2 regions of the Paenibacillus sp. FSL F4-0087 genome follow, and region 2 is predicted to be linked to the other one. Evidence: riboswitches for the same ligand, from Rfam matches in the RefSeq annotation. Region 2 holds a riboswitch; the other holds the start of a gene.
The links. A riboswitch is a leader RNA that binds a small molecule or an ion and turns the genes downstream of it on or off. The one in region 2 is predicted to bind cobalamin.
Positions count from the first base shown of each region.

Region 1: it holds a riboswitch for cobalamin, as region 2 does, so the genes downstream of both, MHB84_RS05755 (ABC transporter substrate-binding protein) here and metE (5-methyltetrahydropteroyltriglutamate--homocysteine S-methyltransferase) in region 2, are expected to answer to the same signal.

Region 1 covers NZ_JBBODJ010000001.1:1,176,434-1,188,758, reverse strand. Annotated here, with positions in the region: gene cobD (threonine-phosphate decarboxylase CobD) at 1-1,161, shown strand; gene MHB84_RS05770 (adenosylcobinamide amidohydrolase) at 1,142-1,960, shown strand; gene cbiB (adenosylcobinamide-phosphate synthase CbiB) at 2,005-2,985, shown strand; gene MHB84_RS05760 (histidine phosphatase family protein) at 2,976-3,623, shown strand; cobalamin riboswitch at 3,779-3,926, shown strand; gene MHB84_RS05755 (ABC transporter substrate-binding protein) at 4,127-5,131, shown strand; gene MHB84_RS05750 (FecCD family ABC transporter permease) at 5,128-6,174, shown strand; gene MHB84_RS05745 (ABC transporter ATP-binding protein) at 6,171-6,992, shown strand; gene cobT (nicotinate-nucleotide--dimethylbenzimidazole phosphoribosyltransferase) at 7,040-8,170, shown strand; gene cobU (bifunctional adenosylcobinamide kinase/adenosylcobinamide-phosphate guanylyltransferase) at 8,167-8,727, shown strand; gene cobS (adenosylcobinamide-GDP ribazoletransferase) at 8,724-9,614, shown strand; gene MHB84_RS05725 (cobyric acid synthase) at 9,687-11,228, shown strand; gene MHB84_RS05720 (methyl-accepting chemotaxis protein) at 11,450-12,325, opposite strand, start outside.
Region 2 covers NZ_JBBODJ010000001.1:3,271,589-3,283,913, forward strand. Annotated here, with positions in the region: gene MHB84_RS15195 (glycoside hydrolase family 3 C-terminal domain-containing protein) at 1-1,984, shown strand, start outside; gene metE (5-methyltetrahydropteroyltriglutamate--homocysteine S-methyltransferase) at 2,087-4,435, opposite strand; cobalamin riboswitch at 4,656-4,853, opposite strand; gene nrdG (anaerobic ribonucleoside-triphosphate reductase activating protein) at 5,109-5,618, opposite strand; gene MHB84_RS15210 (anaerobic ribonucleoside triphosphate reductase) at 5,615-7,576, opposite strand; gene MHB84_RS15215 (hybrid sensor histidine kinase/response regulator) at 7,951-9,591, shown strand; gene MHB84_RS15220 (LacI family DNA-binding transcriptional regulator) at 9,641-10,654, opposite strand; gene MHB84_RS15225 (cellulase family glycosylhydrolase) at 10,958-12,325, shown strand, end outside.

The DNA of each region.
Region 1 (12,325 bases), 2.1 Mb from region 2:
ATGACGGACAGGATGACCGGTTTAATTGAAGTTTTCGGACATGGCGGTGATGTGGAGACGGCCGCGGCACGTTTTGGAGGGAATCCTGCGGATTTCCTCGATTTTAGCGCAAACATTAATCCTCTGGGTCCACCACGGGAAGTGCTAAAGGCTCTGGAGCAAGGAATGCATACGGTACTTCGTTACCCCGATCCGGGTCATCGGGCGTTCAAAATGTTGCTTAGTGACCGACTGGGTTTAACCCCGGATCACATATCTGTGGGTAACGGGGCGGCGGAAAGCATGGCTCTAATCTTACTGGGACTCGCGCCGCGTAGAGTAGGTACTGTAGAGCCCGGCTTTTCGGAGTACAGCACATTATCCAGACAATTTAGAGCAGAAGTCCACCGTGTTCAAGGACGGGAAGAACTGGACTGGCGAGCAGAACCGGAAGATATTGAGAAGCTGATGGAGCGGGTGGACCTGCTGTTCCTTGGACAGCCCAACAACCCCAATGGGGTTCAGTATCCGGTGGACGTTCTACAAAGGCTTGCTCGTAATGCAGAGACAACAGGCACAATATTGGTTGTCGATGAGGCATTTATCGATTTTATTCCTGAATCACAGCGGCAATCGCTTGCATCCAACTTGAAAGAGTATCCGCAAGTGATCATCATTCGTTCCATGACCAAGTTTTATGCGATTCCAGGCCTGCGTCTGGGTTATGCGATGGGGCGTCCCGAACTGATTCGTGCCATGACAGAGAAACAGGTAACCTGGAGTGTGAATGGACTTGCACTGATCGCAGGAGAAGCCTGTCTACGCAGTGGGGAAAATTTTGAACAGGAGACATTGGCACTGGTGTCACACGAGCGAAAGAGATTAACGGAAGGTCTGGAAGCTTTGGGATGTAAGGTAACGCGAGGGGAAGCGAACTTTATACTGGCAGCTCTTCCAGAACCATGGACAGCGACATCCATGCAGGCTGCTCTCGGTGAACGGGGAATACTGATCCGAAGCTGCGCGATGTATCCCGGACTTGGGGAACGACATGTACGTTTTGCGGTTAAGGACGCAGAGGCTAACGGACGTATGCTGGAAACCATGGGAAGCGTAATTACGCCTAATCCGACAACCGGGTTAGAGGCAGGGGGACAAAGCGATGGCACTGCCATTCTATAATTGTTACTCCCATGTACTAAAGGACCAGAACGAATACAGATCTTCTGTGTGGCCTGGATTACATGTCTCCGCACATGAGCGGCATATTAAAGCGTCCAGTCCTTCTGCTGTAACAGCCCTTTCCAGTGCCGTGTATGGAGGGGGCATGATTGAACTGGATCGTATATTCAACATCTATGTGGACAGACATTATCGCTGTGACGATCCACCACGTGATATTGCTGATCTGTTGAGTGAATGGCAGGAGCCACAGGATCAATGTGCCGGTCTTCTGACTGCGGTTCGATTGGAGCACACAGCGATCCAGGAATACGAAAGTGATGATTTCGGATTACTTTGCTGCACTACAGCAGGGGTATCCAATGCTGCACGGGCAGGTTCTGCAAGAACCGTATTTGATGCTGCGGGGAATAAGATGAGCAATGGGACGGTGTCCCAGAAAATTGGGAAGGTTTCGGCTTCAACCTATACTCCCGGTACGATCAATATCATGTTGTGGATGAATGGGCGTATGACTGCTGGAGCGATGGTGAATGCCATTCAGACTGCGGTGGAGGCGAAGGCCGCTGCGTTAGCTGATTTCGGTGTGGCGGATTCAGAGAATGGTCTGACTGCAACCGGAACAACAACGGATGCCATCGTACTCGCGGTAAGTCAGGCTGATGTAAATAAACCGCTCATCAGTTACGCCGGGACGGCTACAGTCATGGGTGCAGCGATTGGCAGGCTGGTGTATGACACAATAACGGAAAGCCTGCAAGCCGCGCAGGAGTGGAAAGAGAGGAATAACAAGCAATGACATCTCTGCTGCATCAATGGGCTTCCTGGCCGATCTGGACGGGAATGGCTGGAGCCTGGATTATTATAGGAGCATACATATTGGATCGCTGCATCGGTGATCCACGCTGGATTCCCCACCCGGTGATTGGCATGGGAAAGGCCATCTCTGCACTGGAGCGGGCGATAAGGTCGCGGGTGGACTCGAACCAGGCTCTCAAAAGAGCTGGCGTTTTATTTCCCCTTTTGATTGCAGGCGGTTCTTTTGCACTGACTTGGGGATTAATCTATGTGCTGGGTCTTATTCATCCCGCTGTTTCGGTTGTGGCAGAAGTGGCGCTAATAGCAACCACCATTGCCTCGAAAGGTTTGAAGGATGCAGGCATGGAAGTTTACCGCCATCTGAGTCAACAGGACTGGCCTGCGGCGAGACGTTCACTGGGTATGATTGTAGGACGTGATACGGCTCATCTGGATGAACCGGAGATTGTACGGGGAACGGTGGAGACTGTGGCGGAGAATATCGTGGATGCTATCGTCTCTCCACTGTTCTATGCCCTGATTGGTGGTGCACCCCTTGCCATGGCCTATCGGGCGGTGAATACACTGGATTCCATGGTAGGTTATAAAAATGAAAAATATCTGCATCTCGGCTGGGCGTCTGCCCGTCTCGATGATTGGGCCAATTGGATTCCCGCGCGGCTTACCGCTTTGCTGTTAATTATAGGAGCCTGGTGCATGAAGATGGATGCCAGAGGGGCTGCACGTATGGTATCCCGGGATGCACGACTGCACCCAAGCCCAAATAGCGGTTTCCCCGAGTCGGCGGTGGCTGGAGCGCTGGGCATAAGACTTGGCGGGCATAACGTATATCACGGCGTGGCTTCATTTCGCGCATATATGGGCGAGCTTACAAGGCGGATGGAAGCAGAAGATATTGTACGAACAACACGGCTTATGTTCTGGTCGGCAGGTTCTTTTGTTTTAGTATGTTGGTTGGTCACCTTAGGGATATGGTCTGCTGGAGGTGCACTGTTATGGAGATAGAAGCTGGACCTAGTGGCATGCAAAGTCGTGAGCTTATTTTGATACGTCACGGGACAACGGCGTGGAATTTGGAAAAAAGATATCTAGGGCATTCCGACATCGGACTGTTGCCCGGAGCAGAGCAGGAGCTATCTTCGCAGCGTGAGCAATTCAGCAATATCACATGCGAAGCCCTGTATTGCAGTGATCTGCTGCGTTGTCAGCAGACACTTACACACATTGCGCCGTCCCAAGCGGGACAGGCCAAGCTTGATCCCCGACTAAGGGAGATTGACTTTGGTCAGTGGGAGGGGTTGACCTACGATCAGCTCAAGGACAATCCGCAGTACCGAGACTGGATCGATGCGCCCCAGGAGGTAACGCCACCGAGTGGCGAGCCTTGGACAGCATTTACTGCGCGGATTGATTCATTTCTGAAAGAGAGTCTGATGTCCTTTTCACCAATACTGCACTCTCGCAGCTTAAATGTGCCAAAGATAGCCGTAATTACACATGGCGGTGTTATTCGTTATATGGTATCACGTCTCATTCCAGATCAAGGATTTTGGGATACGCAGGTGATACCAGGTCAAGCGATCAAGATCCGGCTGGATGGTGATGGGGACAACTGGGTTGGAACCAGATTGACTTTTCCGTAAATCGGGTTGTAAGGATGTACAATATAACCTATAATCACAACAGAAGTGTGACTTAGCAAGTGCATCTTTGGATGGAGGCGCAATGAGCTCTACCGAGGATGCAAGATGCTCACTTGAATGGTTGAACAATATTAGCGACCAAGGGTCCCGCGTGCATGTAGCAATGTTTCATGGGTTCATATGAGGCCATGAACGGCAAACGGGTGAAATAGGGAAGCCGGTGTAAATCCGGCACGGTCCCGCCACTGTAAATCAGGATGAATTCCTGTAAGTCAGGTTACCTGCCCTGGACGTACAAACCGGTGTTCCTTCGAGGAAAGGACAGCGTTTCGGGCAGTTCTCTGTGCATTTACAGCGCCAAGCTGACCATGCATAGATCGCCACATGCGAGACGTCATCCCTGATCCTGACCCAAGGATTGGGGATTTTATTTTTTCGGAACACAAATTCAAGCGGAATTGGGACAGGAGCACTACTCACTAGAATGGATAGAGAAGGGGAGAATGAACACAATGAATTTCAAGACATGGAAAGGCGTAGCGTCACTGCTGAGCGCAGCGATGCTGGCACTGACGTTGGCCGGATGTGGTACAACAACAACGAACGAGGGTACAGGAACCTCGCAACCTGCACAGGAGCAATCCCAGGAACAGGCGCAGACAGATCTCAAAACACAATATCCACTCACGGTTACAGATGCTACGGGTGAATCATTTACCTTTGACAAAGCACCAGCCAAAATCGTATCTGTATCTCCAGCTGAAACGGAATCCCTGTTCGCACTCGGATTGGACGAGCAGATCGTAGGGGTATCCGACTATGACGATTATCCGGAAGCAGCAACAAAGAAACCAAAAATGGGCGGCATAACAAAGCCTAATGAAGAGTCTATCATTGCGGCTGAAGCAGATATCGTATTTACAGGTATCTCGATGAGCGAAGAGTCTGTTAAGAAACTGCGCGATCTGGGCATTACCATTTTCAAAACAGATCCTAAATCAGTGGATGATGTGATGAATAACATTGAAACATTTGGTAAAATCACGGATCATCAGGAAAAAGCACAGGAGATCACCACTCAGATGAAACAAGATGTGGCTGATGTAACTGAAGCTGTGAAGGCAGTTAAACCAGAAGAAAAGAAAAAAGTATATGTTGAGTTCTCCCCAGGCTGGACTGTGGGTAAAGGCGAATTCATGGATGAATTGATCACACTGGCCGGAGGAAACAACGTAGCTTCCGACTTGACTGGCTGGAACCAGATTAATGAAGAGAACATTATTGCTTCCAATCCGGACGTCATTCTGTATGCGAACGATGTTATTGATGAAAATTCCAAAACATTGGATCAAATCATCAAAGCACGCAGCGGATGGGATCAAATCACGGCTGTGAAGAACGATGCAGTCATCGGTCTGGATGCCAACCTGTTGAGCCGTCCGGGACCACGGGTAACCCAAGGTCTGAAAGAAGTAGCCAAAGCGATCTACCCTGATCTGTTCAAATGAGTAAAAAGCTGGCAGTGTACGGAACGGCCGGAATTGTGCTGCTTGTGTTAACCGTGCTCATCTGCACGGGCATCGGTTCGGTTGCCCTGCCTGCCTTGGACATTGCGGGCATCTTGCTTCATCGCATTCCCTGGCTGGGCGACTGGATTGTTCCTGACTGGAATACAGCAGCAGAACAGATTATATGGAAGGTCAGATTCCCACGTGTACTGCTTGCCGTGCTTGTAGGTGCATCGCTGGCGATTGCCGGAACTGGATTCCAGGGGGTTCTTCGTAACCCTCTGGCTGATCCGTTTACCCTGGGCGTATCGTCCGGTGCATCGGTAGGTGCGGCTTTTCTGATTTTTTTCGGATTGCAGTATGCACTGATTGGGATCTGGACTCTGCCACTGGTCGCGTTTCTGACGGGAGTAATCACATTGTGGTTTGTACTGGCCCTCGCTCGTGAGGGACGCAAAATACCGACACACAGCCTGATTCTGGCTGGCGTGGTCATGCAAAGTTTCCTGGGAGCCGTAGTCTCCTTCCTGTCGACCATGTCGAAGCAGACAATTAATGAAATTATATACTGGACGATGGGAAGTCTGGCACTGCGTGGGTGGTCGTATACGGCCATCCTTTTCCCGTATTTTGTACTGGGGCTAATTTTCCTCTGGAGCCGTGCACGTTCGTTGAATGTGCTTGCCTTGGGGGAACGACAGGCTGCTCATATCGGGGTTAAGGTGGATGGATTGAAACTGTCGGTGTTAGCTGTGGGTACGCTGCTTACCGCAGGCGCTGTCTCCGTATCCGGCGTGATTGGCTTCGTCGGCTTGGTCATTCCGCATATTCTTCGGCTCATCGTCGGACCTGATTATCGCTTGCTGGTGCCTTTGTCAGCGATTGGGGGAGCCATCTTCATGGTCTGGGCAGATACGATTGCACGCTCATTGCTGGCTCCAACCGAAATTCCGCTGGGTGTGGTCACGGCTTTTGTTGGAGCGCCATTTTTTGCGTATCTGTTACACCGGAACAAAAAGCTGCGGAAGGGGATGATGCCATGAGTACATTCATGAAAACAGACCTTACCAAGAGTCGGCCGATGATAGAAGTCAAAGAAGCTGGTAAAATGTATGGTAACCATCGGGCTCTGCATGCGGTGGACTGGCAAGTCACAGAGGGTGAATGGTGGGGCGTTGTTGGTCCAAACGGCAGTGGAAAATCGACCCTACTTCAGCTACTTGCCGGAACCGAACTGCCGAACGTAGGCAGCATACAGATTGATGGACGCGACATTTCCTCATACACCCGTAAAGATCTGTCGCGCATGATTGCTGTCTTGCAGCAGGATGGACTGCCGGCCATCTCTTATCCCGTAAGGGATGTTGTCGAGATGGGACGCTACCCTTACCAGAACTGGCTTGGCAAAGAATCGTCGGATGGAGCAGCGGTAGTTGATAAGGTGTTAGAGGAGTTGGGTCTGAGTGACATGGCCGAACGACCTTTGGATGCACTAAGTGGCGGGCAACGGCAGCGGGTTGCGCTTGCCAAAGTCATGGCTCAGGAACCCAGGCTATTATTGCTGGACGAGCCAACCACCTTTCTCGATATCAAATATCAATTGCAATTCATGGAGTTATTATCAGCGTGGCGTCAAAAAAATCATATTACGATTGTGGCGGTGCTGCATGATCTGAATCTGGCCGCGCAATTTTGCGATCATATTCTGGCGCTGCGTGACGGGACTTGTGTAGGCAGTGGCACACCCCATTCGTTGATGACGGAAGAGAACATTCGGGAGATCTTCCGGGTGAGCCCGGCCATGGTGAATCATCCCGACAATGGATTGCCACAGCTTTTGCTAAGACGAGAGAAGAAATGAATGAGGCGGGGGAGACCCCATATTTTGATAAAGGAAGTGCTGGCTGTATGAATAATGAACAGGTGTTGGAACAGTTAATGGGTCGGATCGTGGGTCCACATGAGGCAGTTGCGGCTGAGGCTTCCGCGCATGTGGATGCATTGACGAAGCCTCCCGGCAGTCTGGGCAAGCTTGAACAGCTAGTTATTCGTCTGGCGGGAATCACCGGTGAGGCTCGGCCTTGCTTTGATCGAAGAGCTGTCATCGTTATGGCTGCGGATCATGGGGTGGTTGAAGAAGGGATTAGCGCTTTTCCTGCTGAGGTAACGCCGCAGATGGTCCTGAATTTCCTAGCAGGGGGAGCGGCTGTCAATGTGCTTGCGCGCCACGCTGGAGCTCATGTGATCTGTGTGGATATCGGCGTGAATGCGGATCTGGATCATCCAGAACTGGTCTCCCGCAAAGTCCGCAAAGGAACAGCCAACATGGCGAAGGGTGCTGCAATGACCCGGGGCGAAGCGATTGAGGCCATTCTTGCAGGAGCTGAAGTGGTCTCCACCGAGGTTGCGAAGGGAACGCAGTTGTTTGTGACCGGAGAGATGGGGATCGGGAATACAACTGCTAGCGCTGCGGTGATGTGTGCATTAACCGGAACAGCACCTGCTTCAGCGGTTGGCCGGGGAACAGGCGTAGATGATATCGGTTTGCAGCGCAAAGCCGCAGTAGTCAGCCAGGCCCTCAGCGTGAATGCTCCGAATGCAGAGGATGCACTCGATGTACTGTGCAAAGTGGGCGGACTGGAGATTGCCGGACTGACAGGCGTGATTCTCGCTGCTGCTGCAAACGGATGCCCGGTTGTCGTGGATGGATTTATCTCCACCGCTGCCGCGTTGATTGCGAGTCATCTTGCTCCGCTCAGCGCAGAATACATGATTGCTTCCCACACATCGCATGAAAGTGGACATGCAGCGTTGCTGCGTGAGCTGGGTCTGAAGCCCATGCTGGATCTGGACATGCGACTGGGTGAAGGTACCGGAGGCGTGCTTAGTCTTCATCTGATTGATGCGTCATGCCGCATTTTGAACGAGATGGCGACATTTGCAAGTGCGGGTGTATCTGGTGGCACGAACGAGACTCAACCTACGGAGTCTTCATCAGCTTCTGCTGATTCATCTGTACAAGGAGAGGTATCCTCATGAGTGTACTCGTGACAGGCGGGGCGCGAAGTGGCAAAAGTTCGTTTGCCGAGCGTCTCTGTATGCAGCGATCCTCTGAGGCTTGGTATGTCGCTACGGCTCAAGCTTATGATGACGAGATGCGCGAGCGTATACGCCTGCATCAGAGCCAGCGGGATGAAGCAGGATATCTATGGCATACGGTGGAGGAACCGCTGGCATTGCCTGAGTTAATTACACGAATGGGAGAGTCCCATACAGGTACGTCTGCACCGACCGTTCTGGTAGATTGTCTCACACTGTGGCTCAGCAATGTGCTGTTAGCGCATGAACATGAACCGGTGCAGGTGCTGTACGATCATATGGACGCGCTGGTCGCGGCCATCCAGTCGTACCCGGGTCTGCTCGTGCTTGTCACCAATGAAGTAGGGGACGGTATTGTGCCGGAGTATGCGCTGGGCAGAAGATATCGGGATCTGGCGGGCATTCTCAATCAGCGGATTGCAGCGATTTGCCGCGAAGTGTTTCTGGTGACAGTGGGCATTGCGATTGAGCTGAAAAGCAGGGAGTATCGTTTATGAGTAAAGGCAATCTTGAACAAAAACATGCGGCTGCGGCCGCTTTTCAATTTCTGTCCCGTTTCCCGGTAAAAATGCAGCTTGATTTCGCCCCGCCATTATTGCGGGAGAGTGTAGTATATTACCCGCTGGTTGGTGCGATCATCGGATTATGCGTCTGGCTGGGCGGAGCCCTGATGGGTGCACTGCTTCCATCGTTTCCGGCAGCGGTGTTAACCTTGACGTTATGGGTATGGCTAACCGGAGGCCTTCATCTGGATGGTTGGATGGATACGGCAGATGGGCTGCTTAGTTATCGAACCCGTGAGCGAATGCTGGAGATTATGAAAGACAGCCGCGTCGGGGCCATGGGTGTAATCGCTTGTGTCCTACTGTTGATGATGAAAGCGTCATTGATTGCTGACTTTATCGCACGTGGCAACTGGGCTTATGGAGCTTTGCTTATCCTGCCGATGATCTGGAGCCGTTGGTTCATGGTATATGCCATGGCGGCCTGGCCGAATGCCCGCAAGGACGATGGACTCGCTGTCCTGTTCAAGGGATTGGGGGAACGGAGGGAAGTCCAGCGTGCACGCAGCTCCGCGGTTGGGCTAACCATTCTGGCAGGTGTGATCACATGGGCTGCGGTATGGATCTTCCAGCCGGATACAGCCATGTTCCAGGTGCTGGCGACGGAGAATGGATTGGTGTCGTTACCATGGTGGCTATATCCCGTTGCAGCCATCATTGTGGTGCCACTGGCTGGTTATGTGATTGGCAAATTCGTTGCCGGGCGTATCAGCGAAAGGCTGGGTGGACTTACAGGGGACACATATGGAGCCATGAATGAGCTGCTTGAGGCCGCACTGCTAACGGTACTTAGTCTGTTACAGGGATTCTTTTTGATATAACGCTGAGAGTGGTGGTGAGGGAACGTGGAAGATACTTCTGCACAAACGTCCGAACAAAAGGCAGCAGTATTAATGCTGCAAGGGACGGCATCGGATGTGGGGAAAAGTGTAATTACGACGGCCTTATGCCGAATATTCAAGCAGGATGGCTTCAGGCCGGCTCCGTTCAAATCACAGAACATGGCACTGAATTCTTACGTCACGGAAGACGGCAAGGAAATCGGAAGAGCCCAGGGAGCACAAGCCGAGGCATGCGGCATTGAAGCGACAACGGATATGAATCCAATCCTGATCAAGCCGGTTCGGGATATGCATTCTCAGATTGTCGTGCACGGTGTGCCTCTTACACAGATGAGTGCGTGGGATTACAGGCAGCATTTTCTACCCGAAGCCAAACAAACGGTCATGGATGCACTGAATCGGTTGCGCGCGACATATGATATTGTGCTGATGGAAGGTGCAGGCAGTCCTGCGGAGATCAATCTGAAGGATCGGGATATCGTTAATATGAATCTGGCGGGCTGGGCGGATGCTCCGGTTATTCTGATATCGGATATTGATCGTGGCGGTGTCTTTGCCTCCATTGTAGGTACTCTGGAGCTGCTTGAGCCGCATGAGGTTCAGCGTGTAAAAGGATTCATCATCAACAAGTTTCGTGGAGATCTGTCCTTGCTGCAGCCTGGGTTGGACTGGCTTGAAGAACGGACAGGCATTCCTGTATTGGGCGTATTGCCTTACATAAGTGATATTCAGATTGAAGCGGAAGACTCCGTGGTGCTGGACTCGATGCGACACGGCAAATCCGGTCAGCAGGAGCTGGACCTGGCAGTAATTCGTTATCCGCGTATTTCAAACTTTACAGACTTTGATGCCCTTTCTAGGGAGCCGGATGTGAATGTGCGGTACGTGACTTCTCCCGATGAATTGGGGCATCCCGACGCCATTCTGCTTCCAGGTACGAAGGATACGATCGGTGATCTGGCATTTCTGCGTGCGTCGGGACTGGAGCAAGCGATTGCCAGCCAGACGGAGCGTGAACATGTTCAGCTTGTTGGGATATGTGGTGGATATCAGATGCTCGGTCAGCATCTCAAAGATCCATTTGCGGTAGAAGCGAATCAGATTCAGGAAGCCCATGGGTTGGGATGGCTGCCCTTATCGACAACATTTCTGCAGAACAAACAAACGGTAAGAGCCTCCGGGCATGTTCACAGTCATCATCCAATTCGTTTGCCCAAGGAAAGTGATGCAGCAAACTCGTTGAAGATTAATGGATACGAGATTCATATGGGTGTTACCGAGTGTCTTGAGCCTGGACGTGTAACGGCCTTGTTCGAGATCGCCCATCCGGGAGGGCAATCCTTTAATGAAGGGTGGGGAACGACTGACGGCAAAGTGTGGGGAACGTACCTGCATGGTTTGTTTGAAAGTGATCAGTTCCGACGTTCATGGCTCAATGGTCTACGTGAAGGAAAAGGACTTGCTCCGCTACGGGAGACGTACAGCGCACGTGAACGTAAGGAAATAGAGTTTGACCGTGTAGCTGAATCATTACGTTCTTCTTTGGATATGCAGCGTGTATATGAGATTATGGGCGTTCAGCCACCTGAATAAAAGGAAGCTTGGGGTAACAACGATAGGAAGGTTGTTCTGTCATCGGCGTGAAGCGTGTAAATATTCATGAATTCAATTTATATAATATGCAGTCCAAAAGAATACCCCCATGCGTGGCAACGTTCCCTGAAAATCTGGAACGATGCTGAGCATGGGGGTATTTGAGTATCTAATGTTAAGTTTGATTCGAAAATGGAAACAATGGGTTAAAGGTATTCCGATTAGTTTATTTTGAAGTTCTTCATGGCGGATTGCAGTTCTACCGCTTGTTCATGCAGATGCCGTACGGTACTGGAATGGGAGTCCATCTCATTCAGTTGGAGATCCGCTGTAGAAGCAATCTCTTGCATGCTTTGACGGGACTTGGAAGTGATTTGAGCTGTTTCTTCCACGGAAGCACTGACTTGTTCAGCTCCAGCTGATACTTGCTGGGTAGAGGCGGATACCGTCTGAATGGTCAGATTGACGTTCTGAATCAACTCGTTAAGCTGCTGGAACGCGGAGCCTGCCTGTTGAACCACGTGAGTACCTGATCCGATCTCTTGGGTTACGCGGTTCATGGCATCAACGGAACGTTCAGCATCTTCACGGATAGTACCCAGGTAATCGGAGATTTCCTCTGTAGCTGTCTTGGATTGCTCCGCCAATTTGCGTACTTCTCCGGCAACAACGGCGAACCCACGTCCATGCTCTCCCGCACGTGCTGCTTCAATGGAAGCGTTGAGAGACAGCATGTTAATCTGTTTCGTAATTTCAAAAATGGATTGTACGATGGTCCCTATCGCGATCGAGCGCTCGTTCATCGTTTCTACATAACGCAGAGATTCGCTTGCGGTCTGACCGACACGTTCCATTTGCTGAATGGCATCCTGTGCCAGGCGGTTACCGTTAACAGCTTCGTTCGCAGCATCTCCGATCTGCTCGGATACTTCGGCAGAAGAGGAAGCAATATGCATAATGCCTTGCGTAATTTCTTCCATGGCTCTGGCATTTTCGGCCGCGCTGGAAGCGATGCTTACGCTGCCTTTCTCGGCACTTTCTGCAGAACGACTGGAGTTTTTCACCATACCGGACATGGATTCTACCCGTTTGAGCAA
Region 2 (12,325 bases):
TCTTTCGAAAAAGGCACTGCGTGAAGGGCTGGAGCAAGGCACACTCACAATGGAAGACATCGATCTGGCGTTGTTCAATACGTTCCGTGTGCGTTTCCGTCTGGGTGAATTCGATCCGGCTGAGGGCAATCCATATGCTTCGATTGGTGAAGAAGCAATGATGACGGAGAAAGCGAAGGCCCTGTCACTGAGAGCAGCAAGAGAACAAGTGGTACTGCTTAAAAATGATAAAGGCACGCTGCCGCTGGATAAAACAAAATCCGGCAAAGTGGCTGTGATTGGCCAACTGGGCGGAACAGTCTATCGTGACTGGTATGCAGGCACCATGCCATATAGCGTATCCCCGCTTGAAGCGATCAGTGGCAAAGTAGGCGGCGACAAGGTTGCATTCAAGGATGGCAATGACCGCATTACATTGACTTCAGTGGCAAGCGGTAAGGCTGTCGGATTGGCTGAGGATGAGAAATCATCCATCATTGCTTCGGGAAATGCGGAGACATTTACACTAAGTGACTGGGGCTTTGGCAGTTACACGCTGAAGGCAAACAGTAATGGGAAATACCTGACGACGGATGAAGAAACGGTTACGGCATCAGCGGATGAAGTATATGGCTGGTTTGTGAAGGAAGTATTCCATCTGTTGCCACAACAAGACGGAAGCGTGGGGCTGACGACTTGGAACGGTAAAACAGTAACGGCACCCAATGGTGGAAACGATGTGTTTGCGGTATCCGAAGAGTTAAAATCTTTCGGTGCTACGGAAACGTTCAAAAAGGATATTGTGGTGAATGGATTGGAAGAAGCGGTTGCGGCCGCGAAGGAAGCGGAGACGGCGATTGTATTTGTCGGCAACAATCCGCTTGTAAATGGTAAAGAAGAGATCGACCGCCCAAGTCTGGACCTGGCTGAATCCCAGCAGCGTCTGGTTGAAGCCGTGTATGCAGCGAATCCAAATACCGTTGTAGTTATCGTGGGAAGTTACCCGTTCACGTCCAACTGGGTGCAGGAGAACATTCCGGCTGTATTGTATACATCCCATGCAGGACAAGAGTTGGGGAACGCTATAGCTGACGTATTATATGGCGGTTATGCACCAGCAGGCCGCCTGAATATGACATGGGTACAATCCGCAGATCAGCTAACTGATATCAGAGACTACGATATCATTCAATCCGGACGTACGTATCAGTATTTTGAAGGTGATGTACTGTATCCATTCGGACATGGATTAACGTATGCATCGTTTAAATACAGTAATTTGGAGCTGAACCCGGCCCAAGCTGGAGTCGAAGAGATCATTACTGTGCATGTGGACGTGACAAATACAGGTACGATCGCCAGTGATGAGGTTGTACAGTTGTATGTGCGTGCCGGACAGTCCCGTGTGAAACGTCCACTCAAAACGTTAAAAGGTTTCCGTCGTCTTCATATTGAAGCTGGAGCTACAGTAAAAGTCAGCTTCACACTGCCAGTTCAGGAACTGGCGATCTGGGATGTAACCCGTGATCGTTATGTGGTCGAAAGCGGCACCTACTCCATTATGGTGGGCAAATCTTCTGCCGATGTTCAGCTTGTTGCTGACCTGACAGTACAAGGGGAGACCATTCCTGCACGTAATCTGGGTGTGGCTACGCGCGCCGAGAATTACGATGCATACTTCGGTGTAGATCTGGATGAGAGCAAGGAAGGCGGAACTTCTGTCCGTGTGATTGGTGAACAAGGCTGGATTGCCTTCAAAGATGCAGATCTGGGCAGCAATGCAGCAGCGCTTGAAGCACGTGTATCATCAGAACAGGCAGATGCGGTATTGGAAGTTCGATTGAGCGCACCTGACGGTACACTGGCAGGACGCGTGGAACTGGCACATGGTGAGGCACAGCAGTGGTCCACGGTTAAGGCAGACCTGAAAGGCGTATCAGGTCAACAGGATGTATACCTTGTGTTGTCCGCAGGAGTACGTGTCAGTCATTTCGAGATTCATTAAGTCGGATAAAAAGACCTTTCAAGATAAACAAATAGAATGATGGTAAATGATAAAAGCCTCCGAAGGATTTCGGAGGCTTTTATTTGCATTCACAAGCTTCGTTTAGATTGAGGAATCAGCGGTTACTCGTTCTCTTGCTGTACGAGCAGCGTCCACCATGATGCTCAATGCATCTACAACTTCGGCTTTACCACGTGTTTTCAGTCCGCAGTCAGGGTTCACCCAGAACAGATCTGCTGGCAGCACCTGAAGTGCACGCTCAATCATATTCAACATCTCGTCCTTGCCTGGAACACGCGGACTGTGGATATCGTATACACCGAGTCCGATGCCTTTGTCATACGTATTCTGCTCGAAGCTGCCTACCAGTTCCCCATGGCTGCGGGATGTTTCGATCGAGATCACATCTGCATCCAGGTCGCTGATGGCTTCAATAATATCATCGAACTCGCAGTAGCACATATGGGTATGCACCTGCGTTGTTGGTTTTACGGTTGCAGTAGCCAAACGGAAGGATTCCACGGCCCATTGCAGGTACTCATCCCACTTGCTTCGTTTGAGAGGAAGTCCTTCACGCAGAGCTGGCTCATCGACCTGAATCATCTCAATGCCTGCTTGCTCTAGCGCTTCAACCTCGTCCCGAATGGCGCGAGCAATCTGGTAGGATACTTCACTGCGTGGTATATCCGAGCGGACAAAGGACCAGTTCAGGATCGTTACCGGACCTGTGAGCATGCCTTTTACCGGTTTGCTGGTCAGTGTCTGGGCATAGGCTGTTTCTTTTACCGTCATCGGTTCATTGAACAGCACATCTCCATAGATTACAGGTGGCTTCACGCAGCGTGAGCCGTAGGATTGTACCCAGCCATTTTTGGTGAAGGCAAATCCGGTCAGCTTCTCACCGAAAAACTCGACCATATCGGTACGTTCGAACTCACCGTGTACCAGCACATCCAGACCAATTTCCTCCTGGATGGTAATCCACTCCTGGATCTGTTCACGAACATAGGCATCATATTGCTCCGCATTCCACTCCCCTTTACGGAAGAGTGCACGTGCTTTGCGCACATCCGCCGTTTGCGGGAAGCTGCCAATGGTTGTTGTTGGCAGCAGTGGGAGCGACCATTTTTGCTGCTGCAATTCGCGTCGCTCTTGGAATGACGCGTTACGAAGCAGCTGCTCATCAGCGTGCACCCCTGCAGGCGCGCCACTCAGGCGTGTCCGTGATTCGGACTCGCTCAGCAGGCGCACCGCTTCGGTGCTTGCCTGGGCGCGGCGGCTGGCTTCAGCCAAAGCCGCTGCTTGGTCCGCCTGCTTTGCACCGCCGGACAACAACGTGCCGAGCGTCGCTATTTCCTCCAGCTTCTCGTCGGCAAAGGCCAGGGCATTGCGCAGTACCGGATCAAGCGCGCTCTCTTGAGCGGCAGTAACCGGTACATGCAACAGGCTGCAGGAAGGCTGAATGATCAGCTTGCCTTCGGCTGCGAATTCAGCTACCTGCTCCAGCAGCTTCGCCGTTTCTGCGAGATCGGCGCGCCAGATGTTGCGCCCGTCGATGACACCGGCGCCCAACCATTTATCCTGCGGGAAGCCATGCTCCCGCAGGCTGGCGAGGTTGCCTTCATAGCCGTGGACCAGGTCCAGGCCGATTCCGGCAACAGGCAGAGCTGTCACGACCGGATAAGCTTCCACCGATTCGAAATACGTTTGAAGCAGCAGCTTCAACTCCGGTGCAGCTTTTGCCAAGGCAGCATACACCTGTTGCAGCAAAGCTTCATCTTCGGAAGAGACGGCCAGCGTCAGAGCAGGCTCGTCGATCTGTACCCACTGTACGCCTTCTGCTTGAAGCTCAGACAGAAGCTGGGCGTATACGGGAACGAGGCGAGTGACGATTTCTGCGAAGCGTTCCGCGTCATAGCCTTTGGCGAATCGTACATACGAGTACGGACCGACAACGACTGGTTTACCTTCCAGCCCAAGCTCCTGCTTCGCTTCGCGATAGGCGGCAAGGGGTTTATTTTCAAGCAATGCAAATGCAGTATCATTATGAATCTCAGGTACGATGTAGTGATAGTTCGTGTTCAGCCACTTGGTCATCTCACAGGCTGTTGCCTGATCATTACCCCGGGCCATGGCGAAGTAAGTAGATACGGATACGGGTCCGCCTGAATGGTTAAAGCGCTCAGGAACGACGCCAAACATCGCGGATACGTCAAGAATATGATCATAGTAGGAGAAGTCGCCCACAGGAATCAGATCGAGCTGCTGTGCCTGCTGTTTCTTCAGATCCTGCAACCGAAGCGTGGTTAGCTCCTGATGAAGCGTAGATTCATCGATTCGGCCAGCCCAGAAGGACTCCAGTGCTTTTTTCCATTCGCGTCCCGCACCGATGCGGGGGTAACCGAGGTTGCTTGTCAGTACTTGTGGCTGTTGTTGCTGTGATTGCGACATGTAAAATTCCTCCTCATTTATAATAAGTGAACCCATCAAGTTGAAGCTATTGTGGTGTGCTTCTTTTGAAAGCATCAAAAAAAGGCATTCCTTCCGATTCCATACCCCGAGAAACAGGCATCATGAATGACGACTGTGCACAAAGATAGAATGGGAAAGAACACCTGCTATAAGTAGTTGTAGCGGCTGCTCCAACACCTCCCTATCTTCCGTAGGTCATGCGATGCTGTCGAAACAGGCAGGTCTCCTGGCTTGCGGATCATGGCCATATGCATTCCTTCCCGGTGGTTATACCAGTGGATTATATGCATAGACTCCCCGTATACAGTGGCGGGACCGCGACGGACTTACACCGTGCTTCCCTTTTAAGCCTGACCACGCATGTAGCGCGGTCGGCACCTGTTTCCGTGTGCGGAAATGTGCGTACACATCTCCGGCTATGAAATTGGCGACCAAGCATAGATGATAGATTGTATCATGATGTAATCGTCGTATACTTGCTCTTCTGCTACCAATCATAGACGATAACCAACGGGCTTGCAACATATATCATTAATCCGATCGGAAATAAAATAATGTTCTATTAAACCTTGATTTATTGGTAGATTTGGCTCCTTAAAATGAAGCAAATCATCGCCCACGCTGTGCTTGGTTCCCCTAAATAAAAAAAACGTTACCATGCATCTAACTGCATGGTAACGATTGTCTGGTCTGCCATTGTTGCACCCACATTAACGATGCGCTGATTACGACTGCCGCGAAAAGGAAGAGACACATCACGCTCAGCTGCAATATAAGGCCCATCGATAATGACGTCGCATAGCCGGGATAACTCCGCCCGCGACGGGTCTGTAATCAGTTCCTCATACACAAACCCCGTGTATGCCCATACAGTCAGATCAGGTCGAGTAGCCCGAAGCTGCCGAACCCAGGAGGCGCATTCTGTGGCAGAGAAAAAAGGATCACCTCCGCATAACGTTACCCCTTCCAGCAAGGGGTGTGAGGTCACTTCATGCAAAATCTGCTGCTGACGCTTCTCCGTAAATGGTTCGCCTGCACGGAAGCTCCATGAGCCGGGGCTGAAACAGCCCGGACAAGCGTGGCGGCATCCGCTAATGAACAACACGGCACGCAGGCCTGGCCCCTCATTCACTGATTCCGGGATGTAACCATACAGATTCACCGATGATTCACCCGGTCTCTCACTTCGGCCTGCTTCGCGCCATTGAAGCGCACTTTATAGTCACCGGTCAGATAACCCGTAACCCGGCGCAGTCGCTGGAAATGCACATGGTTTTCATGAGCCTCACATCCGGGACATACATCTCCAATAACGCCCTCATAGCCACAGGACGGACAACGGTCAATCGGGTGATTAATGGAGAAATACCCGATATCCTGGGCCAGCGCGTATTGAACGATTCGTTGGAAAGCGGCGGTATTGGCCCTTACATTCCCGTCGAGTTCGACATATGAGATCGCTCCGGCATTACATAGGGAGTGGAAGGGAGCTTCCAGTTCAATCTTGCGATAGGCAGGAAGCGAATGATAGACCGGAATGTGAAATGAATTGGTGTAGTATTCCCTGTCGTTGACCCCTGCGATGTTGCCGTATCGCTCCCGATCGATCTTGGTGAATTTGCCGGATAGGCCCTCAGCGGGCGTAGCGAACAAGGTGATATTCAGGTTATGCTGCTCACTCATCCGGTCACAGAATTCTCTCATCGTACGAATGATATTCAAGGCTTCTCGATGTACATGGATGTCTTGTCCATGGTGACGGCCATATAGAGCGGTCATACATTCGGCAAGTCCGATAAAACCAAGGGATAACGTACCATGTTTCAACAGATCGGCCACCGGTTCATTCGGAGCCAATTGTTCACCGCCTTCCCATACTCCTTCCCGCATCATGAAGTCCGATGCTTTGGCAGGTTGGTTCATCTGAATTCGATACCTGTGTAGCAGACCGTCCGTAGCATTGTGCATGACCGATTCCAGCGCAGTATAGAAGCCAGCCCGGTCAGCAATGGCTCTTGCTCCCTGGCAGATCCCGTATCGAATGCCGAGCTTGACCAGATTGATGGTATTAAAAGACAGGTTCCCTTTGCCGCTCTGACGATTGCGTCCGAAGCGATCAGCCAGTGTGCGTGTCCGGCATCCCATCGTCGCAATGATCGTATCGGGATCTTCCGGTTGATAATAGGGCAGGTTGAAGGAAGCATCCACATTGACAAAGTTCGGATACATGCGCCGTGAGGAGCAGGTCACAGCAAGCCGGAACAAATCATAATTCGGCTCTCCTTCAGATTGGTTAATTCCATGCTTGCACTGGAAAATATGTTGTGGGAACACGGGAGTTTCTCCGTTACCCAGTCCCCGAATGGTCGCTTCCAGCAAAGACCGAGACACGAGTCGACCTTCGGCTGAAGTGCACAGTCCGTAGTTCAGCGAAGTGAACGGAATCTGTCCCCCAGCACGACTGCTCATGGTGTTCAGATTATGGATCAGGGATTCGGCGGCCTGTTCGGTCTCCAGTTCCGTTTCTTCACAGGCAAAGGCAAAGGCTCGAGGACAATTCTCCTTTGCTTCATCGCTATCCAGATGCAGTTGCTCATCCTCAATTGAGGTGATTTCCCCAAACAGCCGTTGTCCCTTCCGGTAATGCTTACGGAACGAACGCTTCACATAAGGTGCGAGATCCCAATCGATTTTATTGGCGGATACCCCGCCGTACTGGCTGTTCTGTTGGGATTGAAAAATAATGGCTACCAATGCCATGGCAGACATGATTGTCTGTGGTGTACGAACCGAACCGTTGCCGGTATTGAATCCGGAGGCCAGCAGCCGGTCAAACGGAATAAAGATACAATTAGTCGTTCCAAGAGCATACTGATCCAGATCGTGTACATACAGATCGCCGTTCTCCACAGCTAGAGCGAGCTCCTTAGGCAGCACATGTCGCAGAGCATGCCACTTCGCGGTCTCCGAACCGAGCCTGCTCATCTTGCCGCTGAATGAGTCTCCGTTCAGATTGGCATTCTCCCTCAGCGTATCGGCATCTTCAGCACCAATAATTCGTCTTCCCAGGTCAGATAGCAGATCGGATGCCGGTGGAGAGGCATACTCAAGCATGTTCATATCAGTTCCTCCTAAATAATAAAATTGAAATGTATGGGATAATGTCCATTCATTGAACACTACATGTAGAGTTTCTTTATCCATTTATAAACTATATATTGTTATTTAGGTGTGATAATGATCACATGGGAGAGGCTGATTGACGGTCATGATTTATAGCCCTGAATGATAAAGGTTTTCAAAGCTGGAGGGTAAGCGTATAATTTCTATTTACTGTGCAAGTTCAGTTGACGATGCTTGAAAAAAAAGGATAGAAAACTTCATATATGAATAGTTTGTGACAGCTGTTTCGGAATATTTGAACCCTCGTTAATCGATTGAATCATACTGTGGAATACGGATTTGAAATGCAGCTAAGACAAGAGGGGTGAGTCATGGGAACGGTAAGCATTACAAGGGGCTTCTATGAAAATATACAGGAAGCCGCGTCCCATATTGTTGACGTATTAAGCGGAATCTTAAAGGTGAATACCATCTTCGTTGCCACGAATAATGGCGTGACCAATGTTATTATCGAGGCTTTTAACCGTGAGGAAGAGTTGATCGCCAAAGGTAGTGAACTTCCATTTGAAGCTTCATATTGCAGCCTGGTATTAAGAGATAAGGGCAGCAGTCTGATCATCACGGATACATGTGAACATCCTCTTACGAAATCAATGGACGTAACAAGCGGACTGGGCAATCGTTTCTTTGTGGGGATTCCCATCATGCGGAGGTCCGGGGAAACGTTCGGTACGATCTGTCTGATGGATAATCCTGATTATGTGATCAGTGAAACGGATATGAAAACACTGCAAGCCATGGCCGTTTTTCTCGGGTATGTGGTGGATCTGGAAGATACGCTTCAAGTTCAGGAACAGAAGCTGAATGATTCGGAGCAATTACAAGAGCAATTGCAGGCAGAGAAGGAACGTGCGGAGTCTGAGGCGATGACCAAGACGCAGATGCTGTCGCTGATGAGCCACGAGATTCGTAATCCCCTGAACGGCATTCTGGGATTAACCGACCTGATGCGTACACCGGATATGTCGGACGAGCAGACAGAATATGTGAATATGATTGAAACCAGCGGTAACATTCTGCTTTCCCTGTTGAATAACATGATGAGTTTTAATAACGTCAATGACGCAGGCAAAACGGTCGTACATGATGATCCATTTGATCTGGTAGCGACGATTGAGAATACCGTTTATCTCTATGCGGGACTGGCGCTGAGCAAGAACATTGAGCTGGGATTGAACCTTGATTTGAATGTGTCCCAGGTTTTTGTTGGGGATGAAATCAAGATCGGGCAACTATTGGCCCATGTCATTCAGTATGCTATAGATTCAACACGGACAGGCTCGGTATTGATTACGGCAACCGTAGATGGTGGAGATGCAGAGGATGAGGGTATCCTTCAACTCCAAGTGAAATACACCGGACGCATGTTGTCTTCGGACAATAAGCTTAGAGCAATTAACAATTTGGACGGAAATATAAGTACACAGAAGCTGGTTGGAACCAATCTCGGACTGGCGGTCAGCCAAAACCTCGCCATCCTTATGAATGGTCGTATTCAGGTGCATGGCATGGGAGACAAGGAGACAGAATTCGAGATCTGCCTACCGCTCCGCAGACATTGGGAACTGCCTCAGCTTGCCAATATACAGCATCGACTGAAGGGCAAAAAGGTGCTGCTTGCCAAGGACCCTGACATTCTGCAAGGGGCCTCGTCCCTGATGCGCAGATGGGAGATGGATGTGCATATGACCTCGGTTACGACAGAAGCGTACGACTGGATACAGGATGGCTTTAAGCCAGACGTGGCCGTTGTGGATATGGGACTTCTGGAGGGCGGTGCTGTGGATTTTGTACACAAGCTGAAGCGCCTGGTTACAGATTCACCGGTCATTGTTCTGATTCCGTATGGTATGCATATCGATCCGCATGAAGCGGAAGTCTTTGATGCGGTCCTGACCAAGCCGGTGAAGCAGGCTGATTTGTTGAATGCGTTAAGCATCATTGTGCATTAAGAACATGAGAAAATATATTAAACTAGGCGCACCTGTCACAGGTGCGCTTTTATGTTGTTATTTTGAAGGAAGATGAAGCTCGGACAAGCAGCTCCGAGTCGACTTTAAATACACGTTTATCCTGAAATTCATTCGTATTCATCGTATCAATCATCTTCTCCATAAGAATGGCCCCCATCGTATACTTGGGCTGGTTCACCGAACTTAGCGTAGGATGGATGTATTTGCTGATTCGATTGTTATCTACACCTACGATAGCCAATTGCTCGGGAATGCGTATTCCGTATTCCGTACATGCTTTGTATACACCTAGCGCCATCTCATCATTTGCTGCATATACAGCGGAGAAGGACAGGCCTTTGTTAAACAATCTTTTGATAGCCTCGTACCCACCTTCCTCATTGAAGTTCCCATTCTCGATCAGTTCGGGACGGAACGGAATCTGATGATTGCGCAGGGCCTTCAAGTAGCCTTCTAGCCGTTCATAGCTGTCGATCGCTTCAGGATAACCGTTTAGGAAAACGATATTCCGATGTCCCGCCTCAACGAGATGCTGAACAACTTCCTGGGAAAATTTCACGTTGTCCGTATATATACACGGGATCTGATCATGTTCGATGTATTTACCAACGATGCCAATACGATATCCCTTATCTGCAAGCTGGAATAATTCCTCATCCGCCAGCATGGGCGTGATAATGATGACACCGTCAATGGTCCGATCGAGTAGCAAATTAAGATAATCGACTTCTCGCTCTTTCAGGTTATGGGCATCACATATAATGACCTTGTAATGGCGAGCGTAGGCGATGTTCTCAATGCCTTTAATAATTTCGGCATAATAGGAGTTGTTAATATCCGGAACGATGACGCCAATCGTCATGGTTCTCTGTGAACGAAGATTCTTGGCTGCTGCGTTGGGGTGATACCCCAGTTGCTCTATGGCGCGCATCACCTTATCTTTGGTCTTGGTGCTTACTTTGCTGTGCTGATTAATGACCCGCGATACGGTTGCCGGGGACACACCTGCAATGGCAGCTACATCAATGATTTTGACATCCATATTCTTCACAACTCCAAATAAGTGATTGACAATTAATTCAAATTCATTATAATTCCAATTGAAAACGATTACAAGTTATAACCGTTTGAAACAATAATTGGGGATAGTGGAGAGATAAAGGGTTTAATATTCAATAAAATGTAATCGATTTCACCACCCCTTCACTTGTGATAAATAGCGGACATCCATGGATCGTACCCCCCGTATACCCGCTGTTTATATAGCATTATCGTTACCCGTCGTGAGTGCTGCATCCTGGTTCAGTCATACCTCAAGATATGACCATTTAAGGGAGGCGTCAACATGTTGAAGAAGAGCACTATCATGCTGTTGTGCAGCTGTCTGCTGCTGGGCCTGCTGGCTTCGGCCGTAGGTTCACCGAAGGCCAGTGCGGCTTTTGGATCAGGGGATTTCCTGAAGGCTAACGGGACGGTTGTCCGCAATAATTCGGGAACAGGCAATGTGGTAAATCTGCGTGGAACAAATTTGGGTGGCTGGCTGCTGCAGGAAGAATGGATGACGCCCTCTGGAGCGGTAGATGAGTACACGCTGCGTCGCACGTTGACGAATCGTTTTGGGGAATCGGGTGCACAGAGTCTGATCAATGGATATCAGGATACCTGGATACAGGCTGGTGATCTGGATAACATCAAGAACTGGGGCATGAACGTTGTGCGTGTGCCGATCTATTGGGAGGATTTTATGAACACCAGCGGTGTCATGAAGCCTGATTCGGTTACGTTCCGCAAACTGGATTGGCTGATTGATGAAGCGGGCAAACGAAACCTGTATGTCATTCTCGATCTGCACGGTGCACCGGGAGCAGCTTGTCCATGGCATTCCTGCGGTCAGGAAAATTCCAACCAACTGTGGACCAATTCTACATACCAGAACTGGACTATTCAGATCTGGGAACGGATGGCAACACGTTACAAAGGCAATCCAACCGTTGCTGCGTACGACTTGCTCAATGAACCTCTTGTGACCATGGGAACGGGTGAAAATGCTGCTCAAATCAAGCAAAAGATGGATTTCTATGACCGGATGTACAAAGCCGTCCGTGCCAAGGATGCCGATCACATGATCATCATCGCGGCATTCTTCGACTGGTGGGCAGCTTCTCCACCAACGACTTATGGGTGGACGAATGTGATGTATCAGACGCACCATTATCAATTCACGGATTATAACAACTGGGATTTGACCAATTCGGAGATGGATCGCTGGCTGAAAGATATGGCGTCCTATCAGAAGAATTGGAACGTTCCGGTGTTAGCGGGCGAGTTCTCGTTTGGTCAGGATGATCTGACCGAGAAGTGGCTATCCGGTCTGAATTCACTGAATGCTTCATGGACGAACTGGAGTTATAAGGTCAAAGGGGGCGGAACTTGGGGCTATTACAATAATAACAACAACCCGGCGCCGAACCTGAATACCGACAGCGCGCCAACAATTGCTTCAAAATGGAGCAAGTTCACTACGGCGAACTTTGCCTCTAATACCTCGTTCCAGAATGTGGTCAAGAAACATACGGGAACGGCTTCCTTTACAGAGACATGGTCCAATCTAAAAGCCAACGCCAATGGCACTTTTGTCAGCGCAGAGAATGGCGGTGCAGATGCGCTGGTAGCCAATCGGGATACTGCCGGACATTGGGAAAGGTTCAAAATC